One region of the Heyndrickxia sp. NPDC080065 genome, then DNA from elsewhere that is predicted to be linked to it. Evidence: riboswitches for the same ligand, from Rfam matches in the RefSeq annotation. Region 1 holds a riboswitch; the other holds the start of a gene.
What was found. Region 1 has a riboswitch for cobalamin ahead of ACQKP0_RS04480 (Ig-like domain-containing protein). Riboswitches for the same ligand answer to the same signal wherever they lie in the genome.
Positions count from the first base shown of each region.

Region 2: linked by a shared signal. The riboswitch ahead of ACQKP0_RS00010 (ABC transporter substrate-binding protein) and the one ahead of ACQKP0_RS04480 (Ig-like domain-containing protein) in region 1 are both predicted to bind cobalamin.

Region 1 is NZ_JBNNWS010000003.1:188,681-204,694, forward strand. It holds gene ACQKP0_RS04475 (YwqG family protein) at 1-740, opposite strand, end outside; adenosylcobalamin (AdoCbl) riboswitch at 965-1,099, shown strand; cobalamin riboswitch at 1,143-1,316, shown strand; gene ACQKP0_RS04480 (Ig-like domain-containing protein) at 1,532-3,994, shown strand; gene ACQKP0_RS04485 (DUF4430 domain-containing protein) at 4,073-4,972, shown strand; gene ACQKP0_RS04490 (energy-coupling factor transporter transmembrane component T) at 4,988-5,860, shown strand; gene ACQKP0_RS04495 (ABC transporter ATP-binding protein) at 5,842-7,536, shown strand; gene ACQKP0_RS04500 (ECF transporter S component) at 7,485-8,207, shown strand; gene ACQKP0_RS04505 (ATP-binding cassette domain-containing protein) at 8,309-10,633, opposite strand; gene ACQKP0_RS04510 (MarR family winged helix-turn-helix transcriptional regulator) at 10,630-11,073, opposite strand; gene ACQKP0_RS04515 (bile acid:sodium symporter family protein) at 11,632-12,603, opposite strand; gene ACQKP0_RS04520 (AbrB family transcriptional regulator) at 12,907-14,010, opposite strand; gene ACQKP0_RS04525 (MBL fold metallo-hydrolase) at 14,236-15,102, opposite strand; gene nhaC (Na+/H+ antiporter NhaC) at 15,104-16,014, opposite strand, start outside.
Region 2 is NZ_JBNNWS010000001.1:522-9,440, forward strand. It holds gene ACQKP0_RS00005 (cob(I)yrinic acid a,c-diamide adenosyltransferase) at 1-216, opposite strand, end outside; gene ACQKP0_RS00010 (ABC transporter substrate-binding protein) at 256-1,209, opposite strand; cobalamin riboswitch at 1,349-1,534, opposite strand; gene ACQKP0_RS00015 (ABC transporter ATP-binding protein) at 1,744-2,511, shown strand; gene ACQKP0_RS00020 (FtsX-like permease family protein) at 2,498-4,429, shown strand; gene ACQKP0_RS00025 (YxeA family protein) at 4,446-4,802, shown strand; gene ACQKP0_RS00030 (response regulator transcription factor) at 5,004-5,714, shown strand; gene ACQKP0_RS00035 (sensor histidine kinase) at 5,718-7,124, shown strand; gene ACQKP0_RS00040 (sodium-dependent transporter) at 7,218-8,558, opposite strand; gene ACQKP0_RS00045 (bifunctional 3-deoxy-7-phosphoheptulonate synthase/chorismate mutase) at 8,653-8,919, opposite strand, start outside.

The DNA of each region.
Region 1 (16,014 bases):
TCGTCACTATCCATTTGAAACAATAAGATCAGGTCGTTGCTTTTCTGATTGAGTTCTTCTGAAGGCCAGTCTATTTTTTCTTCGTTTTCGTAATAAATAATTTCTTTAAATACATTATTTTGTACGTTGAAAGGTTCTCCTAACATATAGTGCATTGGCTGAACAATCATTTCTTCGTCGTTATTAATGATCTCGCTTGTTTGCATAACAGAGTCTCTGAACTCATAGTAGTTTTCCATTTCCTCTTCATTCAATTCTACTCCTTCAAGTTCTTCTGGAAAGCTTAAGAATTCTTTAAACATTATTTTGAATGAAGGCAATGGGAAGTAGTCTTCGGTTTCTTCAGGGTAAGGTGTGCGTTTCAATTCTTTTACATCTCCATCATAATAGAGAACCTTGAAACATCCCTTATCCTCTTCCCCCATTCCCCATGGTTGTTCTAATATGTCATAAAAGAAAAATAATATACCTTTTTGGGGAAGAAGATTGTTCTTATCGAAAGCCTTAGCCTCTTGTAAATTCAATTGAGCTAAAAATGATAGATAGCCATTATCGTATTTTGGAAATAAAAAGTTAGGAGGTAAATCTGGTAAACCTCCAAATTTAGAACTGCCAATCGGAATATCTTCTTCGTTCGCCTTTTCTTTTTTTATTCCAATAGATGAAGCTGCCGCTTTTAAAATTTCTTCTTTTTTATCCACAAGATTACATTCTTCTAAAAACTTATCAATATTTTGCAAGTCCCTCTCCCCTTTTCCCTAAATAATTATGATTCCATTTGTACTTACTATATCATTTCTTATAGGTTTGTCAGAAAATTTTTTAATCAGCACCACAAAAAAATGCCTTGTAATTACCGTCCTTTTTAATATCATTCTAAAGAATAAATAGACAAATAAAAAGATTAGAAGTATGATAATATTGGAAAAATTTAATAATCAAGAAGAGATAGGTGACTGAAGAATTTTGATTCTGATGTTTAAAAGGGAAGTTTGGTGAAAATCCAACGCGGTCCCGCCACTGTAAGTGAGAAGACTTTTTGTTAAGCTCTTTTCGTAAACTTTGTTGCTTTTTTTAAATGGAGTAAAAATCGGTATTTGGATTTTTACGGTTCTATTTTATTGTCCCGATTGAATTGAGTACAAATAAGATAGAGAAAAGAGCACGTCCCCAAAATGAAATTAGAATGGGGATATGTCTGAAAAGCAACATTCTATGCGAAAACAGCCTATTGTTTATAGCCACTGTGAAAATGGGAAGGCACAAAAAGTCGATGATCCACAAGCCAGGAGACCTGCCTATACTCATTAACAAGTAATCCTACGTGGATATAGGAGGTGCTTAAACATAAAATAAACATTTTTGTCGTTTATTGATTTTATTTGTTTATGTATGCCCTTCTTAGTGAAGGGCATTTTTTTATGAATCAAAGTAAACTGAACTCGTGCTTTTTTACAAAGTGTACCGAAAATAAATATAAAGGAATGAGATCATGCAAAAATTCACTTTAAAACCAAGACTCTATCTTTCAATGATTCTTGTAAGTTTCATGCTTCTTGCCCAGCTTTCGTTCACTGGATTATTTGTGAAAGCGGAGGAAACAGATACAAATGCTCTGAACATCAATAATCAGCTTTTAAATGCCTATAACACTGCTAGTAAATTTATGGTAGAAAGTGTTCCTATACCATCATTTGGAAACGAATGGTATATTTTTTCGTTAGCACGTGGAGCAGCTAATGGTACTGAAAATTACTTTGAAACCTATTATACAAATTTAGAAAAATTTGTTAAAAGTAAAAATGGTATTTTACATCAATCAAAGTACACAGAATACTCTCGTGTCATCTTGGCACTAAATGCCATCGGCAAGGATCCAACAAATGTTGGTGGTTATAACCTTGTGGAAAAATTATTCGATTTGGAAAATGTAAAAAAACAAGGAATTAATGGACCCATCTTTGCGTTAATTGCAATAGATACGAATCAATACCGAATTCCACCTACAGCAGATAATTCTAGACAAAAAATGATTGATTTTATTATTAATCAACAGCTAAACGATGGTGGATGGGCATTAGGCTCAAAAATCGGTGATGCAGATGTTACCGCTATGGCAATTCAAGCATTATCAACCTATACCAATCAAGCTGCCGTAAAAGACGCAGTAGATAAGGCACTGGTGTTTTTGTCTTCAACACAATTAGATAATGGCGGCTACAAGAGCTGGGGAACAGAAAATGTAGAGAGCGCTTCACAAGTATTAGTTGCCTTGACAAGCCTCGGGATTGATCCGAGCGCTGATTCACGTTTCATTAAACCCAATGGGAACATTTTGTCCAATATCATGACTTTTTACAGTGAAAAGGATGGCGGGTTTAAACATATATTAACAGAAGATAAAGCTAATTCTATGGCAACCGAACAAGTTTCCTATGCAATTGCAGCTTATTTTAGGTACGTGAATAATCAAACAAAGCTATACGATATGACAGACAAAAAGCCAACTATAGCCTTAACGGTTGATCCAGTCACTACTACAAGTACGAAAATAACTGGAAAAACAGATGCTGGAGTTACTGTTACGGCTAAAACGAATAATGTGGCAATTGGAAGTACTACTTCTAATAGCGATGGAACATTCAGCATTAACATTACACCACAAAATGCAGATACAATTATTAACATATTTGCTGAAGGTGGAAACAAAATACCAAGTGCGATAGTGACAGTCAAAGTCAATAATGATACAGGTAAACCAGATCCATCAATTCCAACAGAACTTGTTGTTAATCCAGTCAATGATAAAAGTACGCAAGTGACTGGGAAAGCAGAAGCAGGGGCAACAGTTGAGCTTTATATCGAAGACAAACTAACTCAATCTACAAAAGCGGACACGAATGGGAACTACTCTTTTACCATTAGCCCACAAAAAGCTGGTGTGAAAATTACGGTTAAAGCAATTGGTCCATCTGGCAAAAGTGATTCTAAGACTGTCACCGTAGAGGATATAACTCCTCCAAGCATAACAGTGAAGCCAGTAACAGATAAGAGCACAGAAGTAACTGGTACAACAGAGGCCGAAGCAAAGGTAGAACTTTATCTTGATGACACGTTAGCACAAACTAAAACAGCAGATTCAAATGGGAATTTCTCATTCACAATTAGCAAACAAAAAGCAGGTGTGAAAATAAAGGTTATTGCCACTGATCAGGCAGGTAACAGCGAAGTAAAAACCATCATCGTTGAGGATAAAACCCCTCCAAGCCTAACTATTAATCAAGTAAGTGATAAGAGTACAAAAATAACTGGTAAAACAGAAGCAGAAGCAAATGTAAAATTGTATATTAATGAAATACTTCAACAAATAAAAATAGCCGATTCAAAAGGAAACTACTCTTTCAATATCATCAAACAAAAGCCTGGAGTCAAAATCAAAATTATTGCATCTGATAAAGTTGGTAACACCACTTCAAAAACGATAACAGTTGTGGACAAAACACCGCCAAGCTTAACCGTCAGTCAAGTAAGTGATAAAAGTACTAAAGTAACTGGAAAAACAGAAGCTAAAGCAACTGTTAAATTGTATATCAACGGAAAGCTGAAACAAACCAAAACTGCCGATTCAAAAGGAAACTACTCTCTCACTATCAGCAAGCAAAAAGCAGGTGTAAAAATTAAAGTAGTCGCTTCTGATAAGGCAGGAAACAGCACATCAAAAACGTTTACTGTTTTAGATAAAACACCACCAGCAAAACCAACTGTAAAGAAAGTAACGATTGCTTCGAAAGATGTTACTGGAAAAACAGAAGCCAATACTACTGTTTTTGTATATAAAGGAAAAACAAAGCTTGGATCAACTAAAGCTAGTAGCAAAGGTATCTATAAAGTGACGATCAAAAAGCAAAAAGCAGGTATAAAACTATCAGTATTTGCAAAAGACAAAGCTGGAAATAAGAGCAAAAGCACATATATAAAGGTTTCTAAAAAATAATTTTTGAAAATCAGAGTATGCATCCTCCCGAGAAAAGAAGCATACTCTGACCATTCTCGTATTAAAGAGGTGAAGACAATGGTCAAGAAGTGGATTAAGCTTGGATTCATAACTATCCTTACCTTTATGGTGTTGACCGCATGTAAAATTCAAACGGTTGACGAATACCAAAATGAAGAAAAGGCAGCTCAAACGTCCACTACTGAAACGAATCAGCAAGACAAGCAGAAGGAAATAACTGCTTCAAAGGAAGAAAAAAACACTGAAAAGAATAACGCGGAAGATAAAACAAAAACACAGGACAAGAAAAAGCAAGATCCAGTAAAGAAAGAGAATACGAAAAAAGAACAAACAAATCCAAACAAATCAAAGAAGGTAGCTTCCTCAAATAATAAAGACAAAAAGGAAACAAAAAAACAGGACACTAGTAAAAAGCAAAAAGAAAACACGACCACGCCCGTCAATAAAGGAAATGACTTATCACCTTCTAAAAAAGGTGATCAAGCAGCGACGAAGCCAACAAATAATGAAAAACCAGCAAACGAAAACAAGCCAAAGAAAAAATACGTCACTATCTCCATCCGTGTCGATACGATATTGGATAATTACGATAAACTTGATAAATCATTACGAAGTGAACAATTCGTTCCTAAAAACGGGATCATCTTAGATACAACAAAATATGAATTAAGGGACAATGAAAATGTATTTGACATCCTTGTCCGTGCAACACGCGATCATCGTATTCATATGGAGTATCAAGGAGCAAATGAGAATAAATATGGCAGTGTATATATAGAAGGAATTAATCATGTTTATGAATTTAGTGTCGGAGAATTAAGCGGCTGGATGTATTCTGTAAACGGCTGGTATCCGAATTATGGTGCAAGTAAATATTACTTAAAAGATGGCGACAAAATTGAATGGAATTATACATGTGATTTAGGGCGTGATTTAGGAGTGACATGGGATGAATAGATGTGTGTTGAATCGATGAGAGCGTTTGAAACCTATCATCCTATTGTTCTTTTTACCTATTTCTTTTCTGTCATTGGGCTCTCTATTTTTTACATGCATCCCATTTATCTGCTTATTTCACTAGTGGTTTCAATGATCTTGAATATCATTCTAAATAAACGTTCCTTTTTAAATAGTTTACTATTCTATATTCCTTTATTTATCATCGTTTCCTTATGTAATCCGTTTTTTAGTCATGACGGGATGAAAGTATTATTCTATGTAAACTATAATCCCATTACATTAGAAGCTATTTTGTACGGTATCGCAATGGCTGCGATGCTGCTTTCGGTTGTTTTATGGTTTGGATCCTATAATGCAGTCATGACATCGGATAAATTTTTATATCTTTTTGGAAAAATCTCACCTGCCATCTCGTTAATTATTTCATTAACATTAAGGCTCGTTCCGCGATTTAAAAAGCAAATAAGGATTATCGCAAATTCTCAAAAAACAATTGGAATGGACTATACATCAGGTAATATCCTACAAAGGATTAAGGCTTGCCTTCAAATCCTATCAATATTAATTACATGGGCGCTTGAAAATTCAATTGAAACAGCAGATTCCATGAAAGCACGCGGGTATGGATTGAAAAATCGTTCGACCTTTTCGCTATTTATTTTTACGAAAAGAGATGGGATTGTCTTAGCATTAATAATCAGTTTAGCAGCAGCTAATCTCATCGGCAGTATATTCGGCTACACAACCTATTATTTTTATCCAACCTTTAGTGAATTGTCTGTATCTAGTGTGAGTATACTGCTTTACAGCTCATATGCGTTATTACTAGCAATACCTATCATCATTGAAACAAGGGAGTTATTAAAATGGCGCTCATTGAAGTAAAAAACCTAACCTTTCAATATCCTTTACAAAGTCAAAAAGCGTTAGACGACATTTCCCTTTCCATTGAAGAAGGGGAATTTGTCGTGTTTTGCGGAAGTTCTGGCTGCGGAAAAAGCACTTTTTTAAGACAGCTAAAAAAAGAACTTACACCACATGGTGAAACATCTGGAGATATTTATTATAAAGGTGCCCTTCTAGAACACTTAGACTCTCACCGATCTGCATCTGAAATTGGATTTGTGATGCAAAATCCTGAAAATCAAATTGTGACAGATAAAGTGTGGCATGAGTTGGCTTTTGGTTTAGAAAGTTTAGGCTTTAGTACGATGGAGATTAGACGACGGGTAGCCGAAATGGCTCATTTTTTTGGAATCCAAGAATGGTTTCGAAAGAATACGAGCGAATTATCAGGTGGACAAAAGCAGCTGTTGAATCTTGCTTCTATTATGGCGATGCAGCCATCGATTTTATTATTAGATGAACCAACTTCTCAGCTTGATCCTATTGCGGCTAAAGAGTTTTTAGAAACTCTGAAAAAATTAAATAGAGATTTAGGAATGACGATTCTATTAGTGGAGCATCGTCTAGAAGAAGTGTTTGCTGTTGCAGACCGAGTGGTCGTTATGGAGAATGGCAAAATAATCTGTAACGACTCCCCTCAAGAGGTGGCACAGCAATTGAAACAGTTGAATATTAAACAAATTGGTTTACCAACACCTATTCGAGTGTTTCATGAATTACATATTGAAGACAAAGCTCCTTTAACAGTGAAAGATGGAAGAATTTTTTTATCCAAGCACTTTCAACATAGGGCAGCAACTTTACAATTAATTGGAGAAGCAACCACTCAAAATCGTATTCTTTTGGATATACGCGATGCTTGGTTTCGATATGAAAAGGAATTGCCTGATGTATTACGAGGATTTTCATTTCAAATCCGCGAAGGAGAAATGGTTAGCATCGTAGGTGGAAATGGAACGGGGAAAACAACGGCTCTTAATGTGATGGCGGGGCTATTGAAGCCGCATAGAGGCAAAATATTATTGTTTGGGAAAAAGATAGACAAATATAGAAACGGAGATTTATATAGAAACCATTTAACCGTTTTACCACAAAATCCACAAACACTTTTTGTTGAGAAGAAGGTCGACATGGAACTTCAAAATATGGTAAAAGCTTTAGACTGTTCCAAAGTGGAAGCGGACGAACTAATCGAGGAAATTATTCACAGCTTAAAAATTGAACACCTTTTATCCAGCCATCCTTACGATTTAAGCGGTGGTGAACAACAAAAAGTCGCGTTAGCAAAAGTGCTATTATTGAATCCAAAAATCATTTTACTAGATGAACCGACAAAAGGAATCGATGCCTATTCCAAACAAATATTTGCCAATATATTATTGGACCTTAAGAAAAAAGGTGTAGCGATTGTGATGGTCACACATGATATTGAATTTTCCGCGCAATATTCTGATCGATGTGCGATGTTTTTTGATGGAAGCATTGTGTCGGAGGATGAAACACATAAATTTTACAGCGGAAATAGCTTTTACACAACAGCAGCCCATCGCATGTCAAGACACCTATTTGAAAACGCGGTTACTTGTGAGGATGTGATCAAATTATGCAAACGAAATCAGCAGATAAACAAACAACCCATTTTAACAAAAGGCTAATCATTTCATTGCTCATTTTTTTCATCGTGATTCCGTTGACCATTTGTGTAGGAGTCGTATTATTTAATGATCGGAAATATAATATTATTTCTATCCTGATTGCCTTTTTGTCCTGTATCCCCTTTTTTCTTGCATTTGAAAAAAGAAAACCGCAGCCTCGTGAAATGATGTGTATTTCAGTGATGACAGGCATATCTGTTGCAGGACGTTTCGCCTTTGCTATGATCCCGGGATTCAAACCGGTCACTGCGATCACAGCGATTACTGGTTTCTCCTTTGGACCTGAAGCAGGCTTTTTAACAGGTGCCATGTCAGCAATTGTATCCAATATCTTTTTTGGGCAAGGACCATGGACTCCCTTTCAAATGTTCACTTGGGGACTATTAGGATTTATCGCGGGTCTATTAGGAAAAGCAGGAATATCACGGAGTAAGATCGTTCTAGTTCTTTACGGAATCTTTTCAGGGATATTATTCTCTTTTTGCATGGACATTTGGTTCGTCGTATCCATTGACGGTCTATTCAACTGGAAACGATACACCATCGCCATCGCATCCGCCATCCCTTTTACCATTACCTATGCCGTTTCCAACGTAATCTTCCTATTGCTACTAACAAAACCGATCGAAGAGAAATTAATGAGAATTAAGATTAAGTATGGTTTGATGTAGAGGTTGTGGTATCTTTCTATGGTGTCAGGCACCGCTCGTGGACATTCAGCTCTTTTTTCCTTTCTATGTGGACAGTTTTGAACATATTCGCAAATTCTAATTCAAAACTGTCCATACCAGGAGGAAAAAAGCATCAAAAGTCCACGGATGGTGCCTGACACCGAAGATAGACACCCAAGATATTTAGCTGTTACAGATTTTTCACATTGTAGAAGTCCTTTAACTGTACCATCATAGATCAAATACCCACCATTATCCCCTGCTCCAGGTCCTAAATCAATGATCCAATCCGCTTGAGAAATAAGAGAGATATTATGTTCAATTAGAATAATGGTATTTCCCTCTTTTATAAGTTGATTCAATAGAGTCAATAATTGTTGAATATCCGATTCATGAAGACCAGTGCTTGGTTCATCAAATACAAAAATGCCCTTATTATCTCTGATAGATAATTTGGCAGCTAACTTTAATCTTTGTACTTCCCCACCGGAAAAAGTATCTAAAGACTGTCCAATTCGGATATAACCTAGTCCAACCTTTTGAAGAACGGATAATTTCTCGGCAATATCTTTACTATCTTCAAAATAGGAAAATGCCTCATCAACAGTTAATAATAATACATCATAGATGTTTTTATTTTTCATAATATAATTTAATACTTCATATTTATATCGTTTTCCTTGGCATACTTCACAAACTTGCTTAACATCATCCATGAAAGCTAGATCTGTTTTTACTATCCCCAAACCATTACAATTTTCACAAGCTCCTTTTGAATTGTAGCTAAAAAGAGCAGGTGAAACATTAAAATATCTTCCGAAAAATCCTCGTATTTCATCAAAAAAACCCATATAGGTAGCTAAATTCGATCTTATAGAAGTATGTATACGTTTTTGACTTATCATTATTATATCGGGATAAGCTCTCATAAGTTCTTTCATCATAAGAGTACTTTTACCAGATCCCGCAACACCTGTTACAACAGTTAATGCTCTTTTTGGTATTTGCACCGATATATTTTTCAAATTATGACATGATGCATTGTGAATAGATAGAAATTCATTCCCTATTCTTGGATTTTCTTTAATTGTAAGAGGTTTTCTTAATAATCTACCAGTTAAAGAATCACTCTTTAAAAGATTAGAATAGCTTCCTTTAAAAACAATTTTTCCTCCATTGTGTCCTGCAAGTGGCCCTAAATCAATGATCTCGTCAGCTATTTTTATCACATCTGGGTCATGTTCTACTATTAGTACCGTATTTCCTTTATCTCGAATAGCAAGAAGTATTTTATTTATACGATTTATATCATCAGGATGTAATCCGACACTAGGTTCATCAAATATATAAACTAAATCACTTAAACTACTGCCTAAATGACGAACCATCTTTATTCGTTGTGATTCACCACCTGACAGTGTTGGTGTTGAACGATCCAATGTAATATAGCCTAATCCAACTTCTACTAATGTTTCTAACCTTCTTATAATATCTGAAACCACAGTTTCAGATATTGTATTCGATATACTTTTTACAAATTCAAGGCAATCAACGATAGAAAGATGACACAGATCTCCAATTGATAATCCATTAATTTTACAACTTAATACTTTGTCATTAAATCTAGTTCCATTACAAGAGGGACATGTCTGTTTATGAATGATCTTCTCTAATTCATGTTGGTATGTTTTCTTTTCTTTGGATTCTTTCCATAAAAATGTTTGTTGGAATCTTGAAACAACGCCTTCATATTTTGCTGTTTTATGCCATTCTGAAGGAGGATTTTTTAACGTTTTGCCTTTTTCATATAAAAGTAGATGAAGCTCATCAAAAGTATAATCTTTAATTTTTTTATCATTATCAAACAAACCCGAATTCACATATCGAGACCATCGCCATCCGCCCGGTAAGAATGTAGGAAACTGGATGGCTCCCTCGTTCAATGATTTATTGAAATCGATAAGCATATTAATATTCACTTCTTCAATTTCTCCCAAACCTTTACAATGAGGACACATTCCTTCTGGATGATTAAAAGAAAAAATATTTGAATACCCAATAAAAGGTTCCCCAATTCTGGAATATAGAAGTCGAATAAACGAGAAAATATCAGTAATTGTTCCCACAGTGGATCGCGCATTTCCACCAATTCTTTTTTGATCAATTACAATTGATACAGGGAGATTTTCAATCTTTTCCACTTTTGGACGCCCATAGTGAGATAATTGATGTTGAATATAGGTGGAGTATGTCTCGTTTAATAACCGTTGAGATTCAGCTGCTATCGTATCAAAAACAAGTGAAGACTTACCTGAACCAGAAACACCAGTAAAAACGGTAATTTTGTGTTTTTGAATTGCTAAAGACACCTGTTTCAAATTATTTTCTTCCGCATTTTTAATAACAATAACATTCTTGTTATTCATTCTTTCACCTTGTTTCTGTTTTCATATAAAGCTTTACTCACTTTTGAACAAAGTTCACTAAAAGTTATTTGCTCTTCCGGAGTTAATACTGAAGCTGCAATTTCAGCTATTTTCTCATGACCGCTTTTTATTTCTTCCATAAATTCATTCCCTGAATGAGTTAATTGTGTAATAACCTCTCGACCATCCTTTTCATTTTTTTGCTGTTGAATATAATAATAATCTTTAAGAATTTTGAGGTTTTTGGAAATGGTAGAACGGGACTGTCCAAGTTCTGTACTTAACATTGCCGGAAATTTATCTCCAAAAAGATAGAGTGTTTCTAAAATATCGTATTGATTCCATGTAACTTTTTTTGGATTAATTTTATTTCTCGCTGCAACTAGTTCACATTGTAATAATGTTAACGCCTTTTCTAAGCTAATGTTATTAGTTTCCAAAATTAAGTCCTTCCCCTCTAACATTTTTCATGATTTAGCTACTATATCACAAATAGTTTCCTTTTGGAAACTATTTTCATTTTATAGATTATTTCTGGGGAAGGTCTTTCGTTCCGGCATTTACTAATGGGACCCCTATTTCTTTTTTATCCTCTTCTGTCTTAAAATATTCACTTTTACTTATTTCACAACAAGAGGATGTAACTCATAAAATCACTCTATATGAAGCTGGTGAAAATTAACTGCATTAATGAATTCTTTTTTACCAATGAGCAATTTGAAATATTAAAGAAAGTGAAGCCAAAATATATTTTTGATGGCGAAGTAGCAAATAGTAAGGAATAAAAATAGTTTCAATGTGGAGTCTCCTGCAAATCATTTATTTTATATATAGTGATTAACAGGAAAAAGAAGTGGAGTCAACCGAAATTATATCTGGTGTTTTGGTGTCAGGCACCGCTCATGGACATTAAGCTCTTTTTTCTTTTCTATGTGGACAGTTTTGAACATATTCGCAAATTCTAATTCAAAACTGTCCACACCAGGAGGAAAAAAACATCAAAAGTCCACGGATGGTGCCTGACACCCTTGTATCTTACTAAAATACTTATCTAGCATGTGGCCGAATAGTGACGCCAGCAATTGTTGGAATAGCATTCCGATAATAACAGGTGTGGCAACACTTGGATGAAAATAGGTAACAGCCAGGACCGCCCCGGTACTAATATTCCTCATACCTCCGAGGAAGGTTAAGGCAACAATGGTACCTTTGTCTCTTTTTAACCATTTTCCTATCAAAAAGGAAAACAAGTAACCGGTAAAAGCAATGAGAAAAACAACTACTCCAATCTCGATCAGTTTTACATTGATATGTTTTAAATGCGGAGCAATGACAGACCCGTTCAGCATAACAACAATTCCGATACATATTTTAGAGAAAGGAGCCAATTTTATACCTAATGTGTCCTTAATCTTTCCTTTTGTCACCTGATTCAGAATCATCCCAAGAATGGAAGGAACGACAACCATTCCAAATAATCCAGTCATTATACTCACTACATCCATTTCTACCTTCTGCCCAACAAATAATGATAATGTAAATGGAACAATAAACGGCGACAATAATGTATCAATTAAAATAAGTGATAGCGTTAGAGCCATATTCCCCTTATAGATAGAAACCCAAATAACACTTGTAATCCCTGTTGGAATGATCATTCCTAGTACAAGACCAGTAATCGTATATTCATCACCACTAAAAACCACATGCCCTATTCCCCACGCCCATAATGGCATTAAAATGTGAAGGATCACCATCGTAATAATTATAGGAAATGGATGTGCGACCGCTTGTTTAAGTGATTGAAAATTTGAACCAAGGCTTCCCGCAAAAGTCATAAAGGCAAAAATCCATGGAATTAAAAATGAAAAGTCCCTAATATATGTTGATAACAAAACACCAAGAATCACACCAACTGGTGTAATAAAAGGCATTATTTTCTCAAGCTGCTTATTCATACTCTGCAACAAAATAAACATCTCCAAACTAACAGTGTAAGCACCTTTTATTTAGATGTTACTACTAATCTTTCAAATAAATAACTTCTAATATAACTGTACTGGAATTCAATCATAAAGAAAATGACTAATATTTTATAAAATGAAATAAGAATTACTTATGACAAGTTTTTACACTCCCACAATTAAGAAAAACAATAACCATCAACAAAGCCCAAGGAAAATAAATAGCCCACCCCTTTTTAACTTCAAGCGATGGACACAAATTCTGAAACTCCTACAAATAAATAATTCATGAAAAAACTGGAGCTGCTCCTAAATTTTCAACCTTTTCCGATCAAAATATTTAAAAAACCACTTTAAAAAAGGCGGGACGATGAAAAAAATAAAAAAGATCCGAAAAAGCTGATATCCTGTTACAATGGAAAGATTCGCATGCACTTCATGAGCAATGATCCCCATTTGATCCATTCCGCCTGGCGCTGCACTTAAAAAACCTGTAACAGGTGATACATGATGCATTTTAACTAAAAGAAGGGTGAGTCCTAATGAACCGACGATAAGAACGAATCCACTTATTATAGAAAAGGAGATAGTCTTTGCCTTATTCTTGAGTTGATCCGATTTCAACAAAAGGCCGATATACCCACCCATCAAAAGCTGTGAAATATCCATAATAGAAGTTGGCAAACTCGGACCATGTACTCCACCAATATTTAATATCGCTGTCCCTATGATTGGCCCAAGTAAAAAAGGTGTTGGTAATTTAGCTTTTTTTCCAAGAAACGCAAATATAATACAAATCACAGCAAAAATTAGGATAGTTGGAGAAAGCTCTGCCCAATGAGAAGTGATTTTTCCAGCTCCATTAGATAAATCAAACGTTTCTCCAGCTGAAAAAAGTGGACTCGCCACAAGTAAAGGAACAAAGAAAATAATCATCATTAGACGTGTAATCTGTAAAAAGGTGACAATCGTTAAATCAATTCCCTTTATTTCCTCTCCCAACGTAATCATTTGTGACAATCCGCCAGGGATACACCCTGTTAAAATCGTCGGATAATCTACACCCGTTAACTTGGAGATAAGAATGGCGAATACTGCACTAAAAGAAATCATAATAACGGTCATCAATAGCATTGATGGCAGCTGATGAACGATTTGAATCAATGCCTCTTTTGTAAAAGACAATCCAATCGTATATCCTACAATAATTAATCCGACATTTCTTAATTGCACAGGCCAGTATGGCTTAATCTTTCCTATCCGTGATGTAATGAACACGGCTGTCATCGGTCCGAGAAGCCATGGAATCGGCATATGTATAAGTACAAACACCATTCCTCCAATAACCAACATCACCAACGTCCAAACAAGACGAATCCATTTATTCTCCCAATCTACATAAATATTTTTCATACAAAAACCTTCTTAACCCGAAATATTATTCCTTATTTATCTTATTTCAAAATAACAACTGGGACGGAGGGTCGGGTCCCTTGTCCCAGTGTGGACGGGTTTTATTTTTTTTCTTAAGTAATTAAGATTTTTACTTATACCTAGTATAAGAGAGCGGAATTTAAAAGTCTGTTTTCAAACGGATCCACATCCCCTATGAATATGTGGGACCAGACCCTTCTCCCTTCACAAACAAATTTCCATTCCCTCTACAGCAACCCGAAATCCTCTCTCCTCCACTTGTTTGAAGTAAGAGTTCTCTGAATCAATAACCGGATTACTATGATTAAAATGTGTAAAATAAATGTCTGTTTCCTCAACTAAATCTTGTAGGCGGTCCATCGTTTCCGTCATCACCGGATGAGGAATTTCTTTATAGTTTCGACCCATATTCTCAATCTCTTTTACAGAATAAAATGTACCGTCCAATAAGCAAATATCCGCTTTTTTTGCCATATCATAAATATCACGATCCCATTCGCTCCATCGATCAATATCAGGGATATACAGCAGTTTACGTTCTGGACCCTCAATCCAAAATCCAAATGTTTCAGAAAATTCATTTCGATGCGGGACTTCAATAGGAGTTATTTGAATTAATGATGTTAATTCGGTCGAATGCTCATTTGTAATTTTCTTAAGTTTAATATTTTCTAAATCAACAAGTTGTTTCCATGGTGCATGCGTTTCTAATAATTGTTTCATTTTACCACCACAATAAACCGATGTTTCTTTAGCCCCAATCGCTTCTCTTCCTAAAAACATTAAACCGGGATAATGTCCGATATGAGCGTGCGTTAGCCAAATGCTCTCCATCAATTGTCCTTCAAGTCCATATTTCATTTGAATAAAGGCTAGTTGCTCTCTAAAGTCTGGTGTTGCATCTATTACGTGCCACTCATTTGAATTTGGTAAAATAATAGCTAATGAAGCAGCAAATCTACGAAAATTTGAATCTTCTAATGCCCTTTTACAATTTTCACAAAAACAATTCGGATGAGGAACACCCGCATCTTGAGCTGTTCCAATAACCGTAACAATGACTTCACTCATATCAATTTCCTCCTAATGATTCTGACACTTCTATCGTTTTTTTAGGATACTCTTTTTTCGTAATCGTCCATCCAGTAATCCCATAAATGATGTTAATTAGCGGCACAAGCATCGCAAAGAAAATATATGGTATAAATTGCTCTGCACTGACCCCCAGCATATTCGCTGCGAAAACAGCCGGTACTCCCCAAGGCACAAGGGTAATCCCTACAGTTCCTGCCGCTTCAACACATCTTGATAAATTTTTCGTATCAATATTTAAATCTTTATAAGTCTGCACAAATGTTCTTGCCGGCAAGATAATAGCTAAAAATTGCGCTCCACTTGCAAATGCAACTAACAGTGTAGAAAAAATTGTCGTAGGAATGAGCGAACGTGCCGAATTTAGTTTATTTACAATTGGACGAATGAGCGATTTAAAAACTCCAGTCCCTTCTAGTAATCCACCTAAAGCTGTTGCAATTGTTAAAAGCCCAACAGTATTTAACATCGAAACTAATCCGCCATTATTTAATAAAGAATCAACGGCTTTAACTCCAGATTCCGCATGGAACCCGCTTGTCATAGTATTGATGATAGATGTAATGGAGTCTCCTTGTACGATAATTGCTAAAAAACCTCCTATCAAGCTAACAAGTAACAAAGTTGGTAATGCTGGTAAACGTTTGATCATTAGAAAAATCGTAAAAATAGGCAATAAAAGCAACAATGGATGAATAACAAATGTCTTTTCTATTCCAGATAAAATCATGTCAATATTTTTTGAATCTGTAATATGTTCATTAGAGCCAATACTAAAAAGACTATATAAACCAAGTGAAATCACAAAAGCAGGAATCGTATCCCAAAGCATATGTCGAACATGACTGAACAAATCCGTATCTACCATTGCTGGAGCAATATTCGTTGTAT
Region 2 (8,919 bases), on a different contig from region 1:
ATCCCCGCCGCAATCAAATAATTCATGTTGGATTTTTTCAAGATCTTCTAAAATATCTGCGAATTGATCTGGATCTAGTTCAGCCATTGCTTGACCGACAAAACAATTTACTTCATCTACCGTACCATATGCTTGAACTCTTACATCATCCTTATCCACACGACCGCCAATAATGCTAGTTTGTCCTTTATCACCAGTTCTTGTATATATTCTCACACTAATTCCTCCCTCACTTTATTCAAGAAAACACTAATATTATTTAAAAGTATCTGGATATATCGCTTTTGCCATTTCTTCTAATCCTTCTGCTAAGCGTGGACCAGATCTTGATACTTTATCAGAATCAACATTATACACTCGTTTATTTTTAATAGCGGCTACTTCTTTCCATGATTTTCGCTTGTATACGTTATTAACAGCATCTTTATCGTAATAGCCATAAGTTAAAATCATAACATCTGGGTTTGCTTTTACAACTGCTTCCTCTGAAAATTGAATCCAGCCTTCTTTATCGCCTGCAATATTCTTTGCTCCTAATGTATCAAGCATCTCTCCCATAAATGTTCCTTTTCCCGTTGTATAAATAGTTGGTGGAGCAGATACTTCGATCCAAACCTTTTGCTGATTCTCTTTTGAGATTCCTTCTGCCTTCGCTTTAATGTCTGCCACTTTTGATTTCATTCCATCAACGATTTCTTGAGCTTTTTCTTTCGTTCCAGTTGCTTCGCCAATTAATTCTATAGATTTATAGACATCATCAAAAGAGCTGGCATCATTAACCACGATAACTTTAATATTTGCATTTTCTAGCTGCTTAAGTCCATCTTTCGAATTATGCGCATTAGAAGCCGTTGCAAGAACAATATCTGGCTTCAATGAAATAATTTTTTCAATATTAAACTCTTGCCCACCAATTTTTTCTCTATCTTTCACTTGTTCTGGATAATTATCAAAATCGGATACACCGACTATTTCTTTATCTAACCCAAGGGCAAATGCTGTTTCGGTATTACTTGGAAGAAGGGAAACAATTCGCTGTGGTTTCTTGTTAATCGTTACCTTATTACCTACTCCATCTGTAATAGTAACTGGGAAATCCTGAGTTTTCGGTTTACTCTCACTTGTTTTCCCTTTGTCCTGTGCTGTACCACAAGCTGTCAGAATCAATGCTAAAATAAATAACGGTATAAATTTCAAAAACTTTTTCATTAGATAACTCCTTTTGTCGTTAGAATTGTGCACAAAAAAACATCTCATTTGATAGAGATGTTTTATAAACGTAAAAATAAACAAAAAAACCTTGCTCAAAAACGTTTTCAAAACACCTCCCTATCCTCGTAGGCCGACTGGTGCACTTAAAAATCAGGCAGGTCTCCTGGCTCATGATCATTGCTTGCTGTACCTTCCCATATCCATATTTCGATATAGTGGCAACTACAGCTTGCTCCCATTTACAGTGGCGGGACCGCGTTGGCTTTTCACCAAACTTCCCTTTTAAACCTTCTATAAAGGTTCCTGATTTCGTTCCAATCTATTAAATTTTCAATCAATATTCATTATACATTATCAGTATCTGGTTGCCTATATTTTATATAGCGAACGAAAAAAGCATTTTTAAGGTTTTTGTAAGGTTTAGATTAAAACAAGGTAAGGTACGAAATTTATACTATGTTTTGTAATTAAGAATTCATTTTAACGGTTTATGAAAAACAAATAATCAATGATGTCATAGGAGATAAAAACATGAAAACAATCTTACAAGCCAAAAATGTTCAAAAAGTATTTGGTGATAAAGAAAACCGATATAAAGCATTAGAAAATATTAATTTAGAAATTAAAGAAGGGGAATTTGTCGGCATCATGGGACCGTCTGGAGCGGGTAAATCAACACTTCTCAACATTTTTTCGACAATCGATACACCTTCAGCAGGAAGTATTATTATTGATGGTCAAAACATTGTAACAATGAATGAAGAGAAATTATCCGACTTTAGAAGAAACAAATTAGGTTTTATCTTTCAAGATTACAATTTACTTGACACTTTAACTGTAAAAGAAAATATTTTGCTTCCTCTAGCATTATCAAAAGTATCAGTCAATGAAATAAATAAGCGAGTCTACGAGATTGCTGATACATTTGGAATTCGTGACATTTTAAATAAATATCCTTATCACATCTCAGGTGGTCAAAAGCAAAGAACAGCAGCATCTCGCGCCATTGTAACGAATCCTAGTTTAATTTTAGCGGACGAGCCCACTGGTGCCCTTGATTCAAAATCAGCTGCAAGTCTTCTTCAGAGCTTAAGTTCATTAAATGAGAAAAATAAATCTACTATTATGATGGTCACTCATGATGCATTTGCTGCAAGTTTCTGTAAACGAGTGTTATTCATAAAGGATGGAAAACTCTTTACTGAGTTATATAAAAAAGAACAATCTCGTAAGGAATTCTTCCAAAGTATATTAGATATTCTCGCTTCACTCGGAGGTGAACAGGATGACCTTATTTAGTATTGCGAGAAAAAATATTATTAAAAATTTTACAAACTATTTCTTATATTTTGCTTCCATGATTTTTAGTATCGTTATTTACTTTACTTTCGTTTCATTAAAGTATGATGAAACGATTCAAATGAATTCTGATGGTTCGCCCAAAATCAGTTCAGCCTTTAATGGTGCTGCTGTCGTTTTAATGGTTTTTGTAGCAATCTTTATCTGGTATTCTAACTCCTTTTTTACACGGAAACGAAAAAAAGAGGTTGGGTTATACTCTCTTCTCGGTGTACGAAAAAAACAAATCGGCCGCATGCTGTTCTATGAGAACTTTATTATGGGGGTTTTAGCACTTATTATCGGCATTACCCTCGGATCCGTATTATCAAAGTTTTTCGTGGCACTTTTAATGAAAGTCATGGGCTATGATGCGATAACCAATTTCACTATTTCATCTGCAAGCATAATAAATACAGTTGTCATATTCTTGATTATTACAATGATTTCTTCCTTACAAGGATATCGCTTAATCTACCGTTTTAAACTAATTGAACTATTCCAAGCAGACAAAGTAGGAGAGAAAGAACCTAAAGCATCCATTATCATTGCTTTATTATCCATCATTTTAATCGGTTTTGGTTATTGGCTTGCATTACAAAACCTTTTAACTTCAAATGTATGGAGAACGTTGGGTCTCATGATGGCTCCTTTAGTTATCCTTGTGACGGTTATTTTAGGAACTTATTTGCTGTTTAGTACTTTAACGGTTTATTTACTAAAAATAGCAAAGAAAAATAAAAAGAATGATTGGAAGGGAATTAACTTAATCGGAACTTCCCAACTGCTATACAGAATTAAAGGGAATGCTCGTACTTTAACAATTATTGCCGTATTAAGTGCGACTACATTAACCGCTGTCGGAACTGCATACAGCTTATATTACAATAATCGAAGCAATGTGGAAAAAGCTAATCCAAATAGCATGATGTTTATTGATACAGATAAAAATGTAACAAAACAAGTGAAGAATCTAATTGCTAATAATAAAAATCATAAAATCGAATATTATGAAACGATTCCAACACTTCAAGTTAACGCAGATATAACAAATCTAAAAAATATATTCTCAAGTAATAAAATGCAATACACCATGATTTCAAACACTAGCTTTAATAAACTGGCAAAAGAGCAAAAAAGAAAGGATTTAATCACCTTACATGCGAACGAAGCAGCTGCTTTAGAACCTGGCTACATGGAAGAAATATCACCAAAATATGTTGGTAAAACAATTACATTAAACTTGAAAAAACATGATGAGGATATCACATTTAAACATTTAAAGAAATACAGTGTCTTAAATTATTCAACAGCCTATTCCGTTATTGTTGTCAGCGATGAATTATTTACAAAAATAGAAAAGCAAACAAAAGTAGTCAATATGGAAGTTTACAACATTACAAATGAAGATGATGCCAAGCAATTAACCAAAAACATTCAAGCAATTGTTCCGGAACAAGCTGCATTTTCAAGCTTTTATGCAGACTTCGCAGCAGGCTTAGAATCATCCGGCTTACTGATCTTTATGGGTGGATTTTTAGGTCTTGTTTTCCTAGCAGCAACAGGAAGTATTATCTATTTTAAACAATTAACAGAAGCAAACTCTGATAAAGGCCGTTATGAAATTCTCTACAAAATCGGTGTGAATAAAAAAGAGATGAAGAAATCAATTGCTAAACAAGTATTATTTATTTTTGCTTTACCATTGGTTGCCGGAATCGCCCATTGCTCTATAGCATTGACCGCATTATCTAAATTAATGCAAACGAACTTAGTGATTCCTGTACTAATCTGTATGGGGATATATACAGCCATTTACATCGTTTATTACTTCTTAACAGTAAATTCTTACTACAAAATTGTAACGAAAAAAAATTGAAAAAGGAGTCGACAAAATGAAAAAATTAATCATTCCTGGAATCATTATTGTTTTAATAGCGGGATTTATCCTTTTTATTCAAAACGTTAATATTAACAGACTCGGTGCAGATAACTATTATGTACAAATTAAAGGAACAGGTGAGAAAATAGAAGATAAATCAGATAACGGTGAAATATATGTATCATATAAATATACTTTACCTGCCTATGATAAAAATGGTAATGAAAAAAAGTTTACCTTTACATCTTTAAAGCAACTTCGTGAAGATGCCTATCTAAATTTGTTTGTTAAAGATAAAAAAGGGGTCACATCCTATCAAGAAGTAAAATTAAATGAAATACCTGACAAAGCAAAAGAAAAATTAAAGTAAAAAAGTGAAAAACTAAATTTTTATAATAATAGCCTATGGAATACGCGTGCAGCTAGTTATACTACGTATAGAAATTGCTGCCCGCATACCCCACAGGCAAATTCATCTACTAATTTGAAATGATATGTGAGAACCTGATTTTAATTTAGGTTCTTTTTTTAATATAATGAATAAATGAACACTTGGTTGGAGGAGATACGAATGTCGTTAAATAATAAAAAAGTTTTAATTATAGATGACGAAGAGGATCTATTGAGACTGCTTAAAACCGTTTTACAAAAAGAAGGATTGGATCATATCTACACTTCCACTACTGCCGAAGATGGCTGGATACAATTTCAACAAATCCAACCGGATATTGTTTTATTAGATATTATGCTGCCAGATGGCGAAGGCTATGATGTGTGCAAACAAATAAGGACTATTTCCAAAGTTCCTATTCTTTTCTTATCAGCTAAATCAGAAGAAATTGATAAAATTGTTGGTTTTGCGATTGGCGGGGATGATTATATTACCAAACCTTTTAGCCCTAAAGAAGTTGCTTATCGTGTAAAAGCACAGCTGCGAAGATCAGAATATCTACAAGTAATAAATGAAGAAAGTCCGATCATTAAGGCAGGTCCTTTTGAATTAAATGAACGAAGAGCAGAATTAAAAAAGAATGGAGAAGCCATCGAATTAAAGCCAAAAGAGCTCGGAATGATGATCTATTTACTTAAAAATCCTAATCAAATCATTAGCAAAGAAAGTATTTGCGATAGAGTATGGGGTGAAGATTTTATCGGATTTGACAATACTATCATGGTTCACATCAGAAGGCTTCGTGAAAAAATTGAAGCTCAACCATCAAATCCTGAATACTTACTCACTGTCAAAGGATTGGGGTACAAGCTTGTCATAAAGGATGAATAGCCTATGAAATGGAAATTGACAGGGAGATTTTTATTTTCTGTAGTCTTAGTTGTGATTTTAGTTGTATTCATAAATATTTTTCTTCTTTTAACTTTTTTCATCGCTCGATCTATATTTAATGAGCCATTTCACGGTCAAGAAATATCTGCAGAAGTATTTACAAAACAATTTCAAAACCAAATCACCATTTCAAATGACCATATATCTATTACAGAAAAAGGGAAAAATGAACTAATTAAAAATAAAGCATGGATTCAAGTATTGGATGATAACGGAAAGCAGCTTTTTGGTTATCGAACTCCAGAAAATCTAAAGGACAAGTATAACCCTTTGGATATGATACAAATGTATAAATATAGAGAAATAGATGCGGACACCATCGTTTTTATTGGAGAAAAAAAGCTCAAGGATAAAAATTATAGCTATTTTATTGGGTTTAAGAACCGTAATATTCAAAGGTATGTAGTTTCCTATGATTTTCGAGACATCTTAAAAATGTTAAAAATAGGGAGTATTACTTTAATATTCATTGATAGTTTAATCGCATTATTTATTGGTTATTTATTTAGTAAAAGGTTAACCAAACCAATAAATACTTTAATTGATGGTATTAAAAGATTAGCTAATAAAGATTACGATATTAATTATCGCCCTAGCGGTGTATATAAAGACGTTTTTTATAATGTAAATCACTTATCCTATCAGTTACAAGCGAGTGAAATGGAAAGAAACAAATTAGATAAAATGAAAGAAGAATGGATCGCAAACATATCTCATGATATTAAAACGCCACTCGCATCCATTCAAGGTTATTCTGAGATGATGAAAGATACAGAATATCATTTTTCTTTAGAGGAAATGAGAGAGTACGCAGAAATTATCGAAAGAAAATCTGTTTATTTAAAAGAAGTGATCGAAGATTTAAATTTATCAACAAGACTAAGAGCCAAAGAGCTATCCTTAAATAAAACAAAAACCAATCTTGTTGCCTTATTAAGAAGTATCGTCATTGATATATTGAATGATGCAAAATACTCTACAAGAAATATTGACTTCGAGTTTGCTGAGGAAACCATCGATATGGAGGTTGACGAATTATTGATTCGTCGAGCTATCAATAATTTAATCTATAATGCGATTGTCCATAATGATGAAGATGTCCAGATAACCGTATCTATTAAGAAAGAAGAACGAATTCATATAATGATTAAGGATAATGGGAAAGGCATAAAGAAAGAAGAACTTGACCGGATTTTTGACCGCTACTATCGTGGAACAAATACTGGTGAATCACATAAAGGCTCTGGACTAGGAATGGCTATTGCCAATGATATTATTCATGCACATGATGGAGAAATTACGATTGATAGTCTAGTTGGACATGGCACGACAATCGAAATTATGTTATAAAAATTCACATTAAATATTTATAAGGGGTTGTCTGAAAAGCAAAGTGTCAGACAGCCCCTTGTATTCATTAGAAGTTAACGGAACCTGACGATATTACCAAACTCCCAACACATTCATCATAACTACTAAAATCAAAATTGGAGCAACATATCGAATGAGAATATACCAAACATCGAATAATCCTTTCTTTACCTTGCTTCCTTTTATCATTTCCTCATATAAAGCCGATTTTTTCATTTTCAATGGGACAAAAATGGAAATAAGTAATGCACCTAAAGGCATTAATATATTGCTGACTGTATAATCCATTACATCAAAAATCGTTTTATGAAATATCTTCACATCTCCTAAAATTCCAAAGGAAAGTGCGGATGGTACTCCAAAAGCAAAGATAGCTAAACCGATGATCCATGACCATTTCTTACGCTGTGCATTATTTTTCGAAACGACCGAAACAATAATTTCAAGCATCGAGAAAGCTGATGTGAGTGCAGCAAATAAAAAGAGAATTAAAAATGCACCGAAAAAGACCATGCCAAACGGAAGCTGACTGAAAACGGTTGGAAGTACATTAAATAGTAAAACAGGACCTGCTCCCGGCTCTAATCCTAGTGCAAAGACTGCTGGAAAAATAGCAAGTCCCGCAAGAAGCACAATAGCAAGATTCATTCCAACGATAGAAAATGCTGAGCGCGGCAGACTTTGATTTTTTGGCAAATACGAGCTATAAGTGACCATAACCGATACACCTACACTTAATGTAAAGAACGATTGACCCATCGCTTCTAATATTGTTTTAGAGGTTACTTTAGAGAAATCAGGCTGTAATAAAAATAAAACTCCTTCCATTGCTCCATCCAATGTAACTGCCCGAATGACAAGTATAATAAACAAAATGAATAAAGCGGGCATCATAAATTTACTTGCAAGTTCAATTCCGTTTTGAACTCCTTTTGAAACAACAATAATCGTAATAAGTATAAATAATAGCTGAACGATGATGCTGATAATAGGGTCTGAAATGGTACTTCCGAAAATTGCAGAATATTGATTAGAGCTTAAGTGATTTAAACCACCAGTTACAACTTTAAATAAATAGGCTATAATCCATCCACCAATCACGCTGTAAAAAGAAAGTAGGATAAAACACGAAATCATTCCGATGATGCCTATCCAATGCCATTTTGATCTTGGAGCGATTTTTTTATATGAATCTATAGCATTTGCTTGTGTTGATCTACCAATTAAAAACTCGGCCAATAATAACGGCAGCCCCAAAACTAAAGTAAATAGGATGAAAATGAGGAAGAAGGCACCTCCCCCATTCTGTCCTGCTATATAAGGGAATTTCCATATTGCTCCTAAACCAATTGCAGATCCTGCTGCCGCTAAAATAAAACCTAGCTTAGACGACCATTGTTCTCGTCCATTCATTTTCATTCTCCTCTCATTGTTGTAATAATAACCTTCTGTCCAATCTCTCTCTGAGAGGAAGACCTGTTATTTTTAAACAAAACTACTTAAACACTTAAGATAATTTATTTTTAAAGCCTTTTAATTCTTCCATAAATGCATGGAACTGTGGAATATCCATTTGCTGTGCAGAATCTGATAAAGCAACTGCTGGGTCTGGATGCACTTCTGCCATTACCGCATCTGCCCCTATTGCCAGCGCAGCTTTTGCTGTTGGAAGAAGCAGATCCTTCCGTCCTGTCGAATGGGTTACATCAACAACAACAGGTAAATGTGTTTCTTTCTTTAAAATCGGAACAGCAGAAATATCTAGCGTATTTCG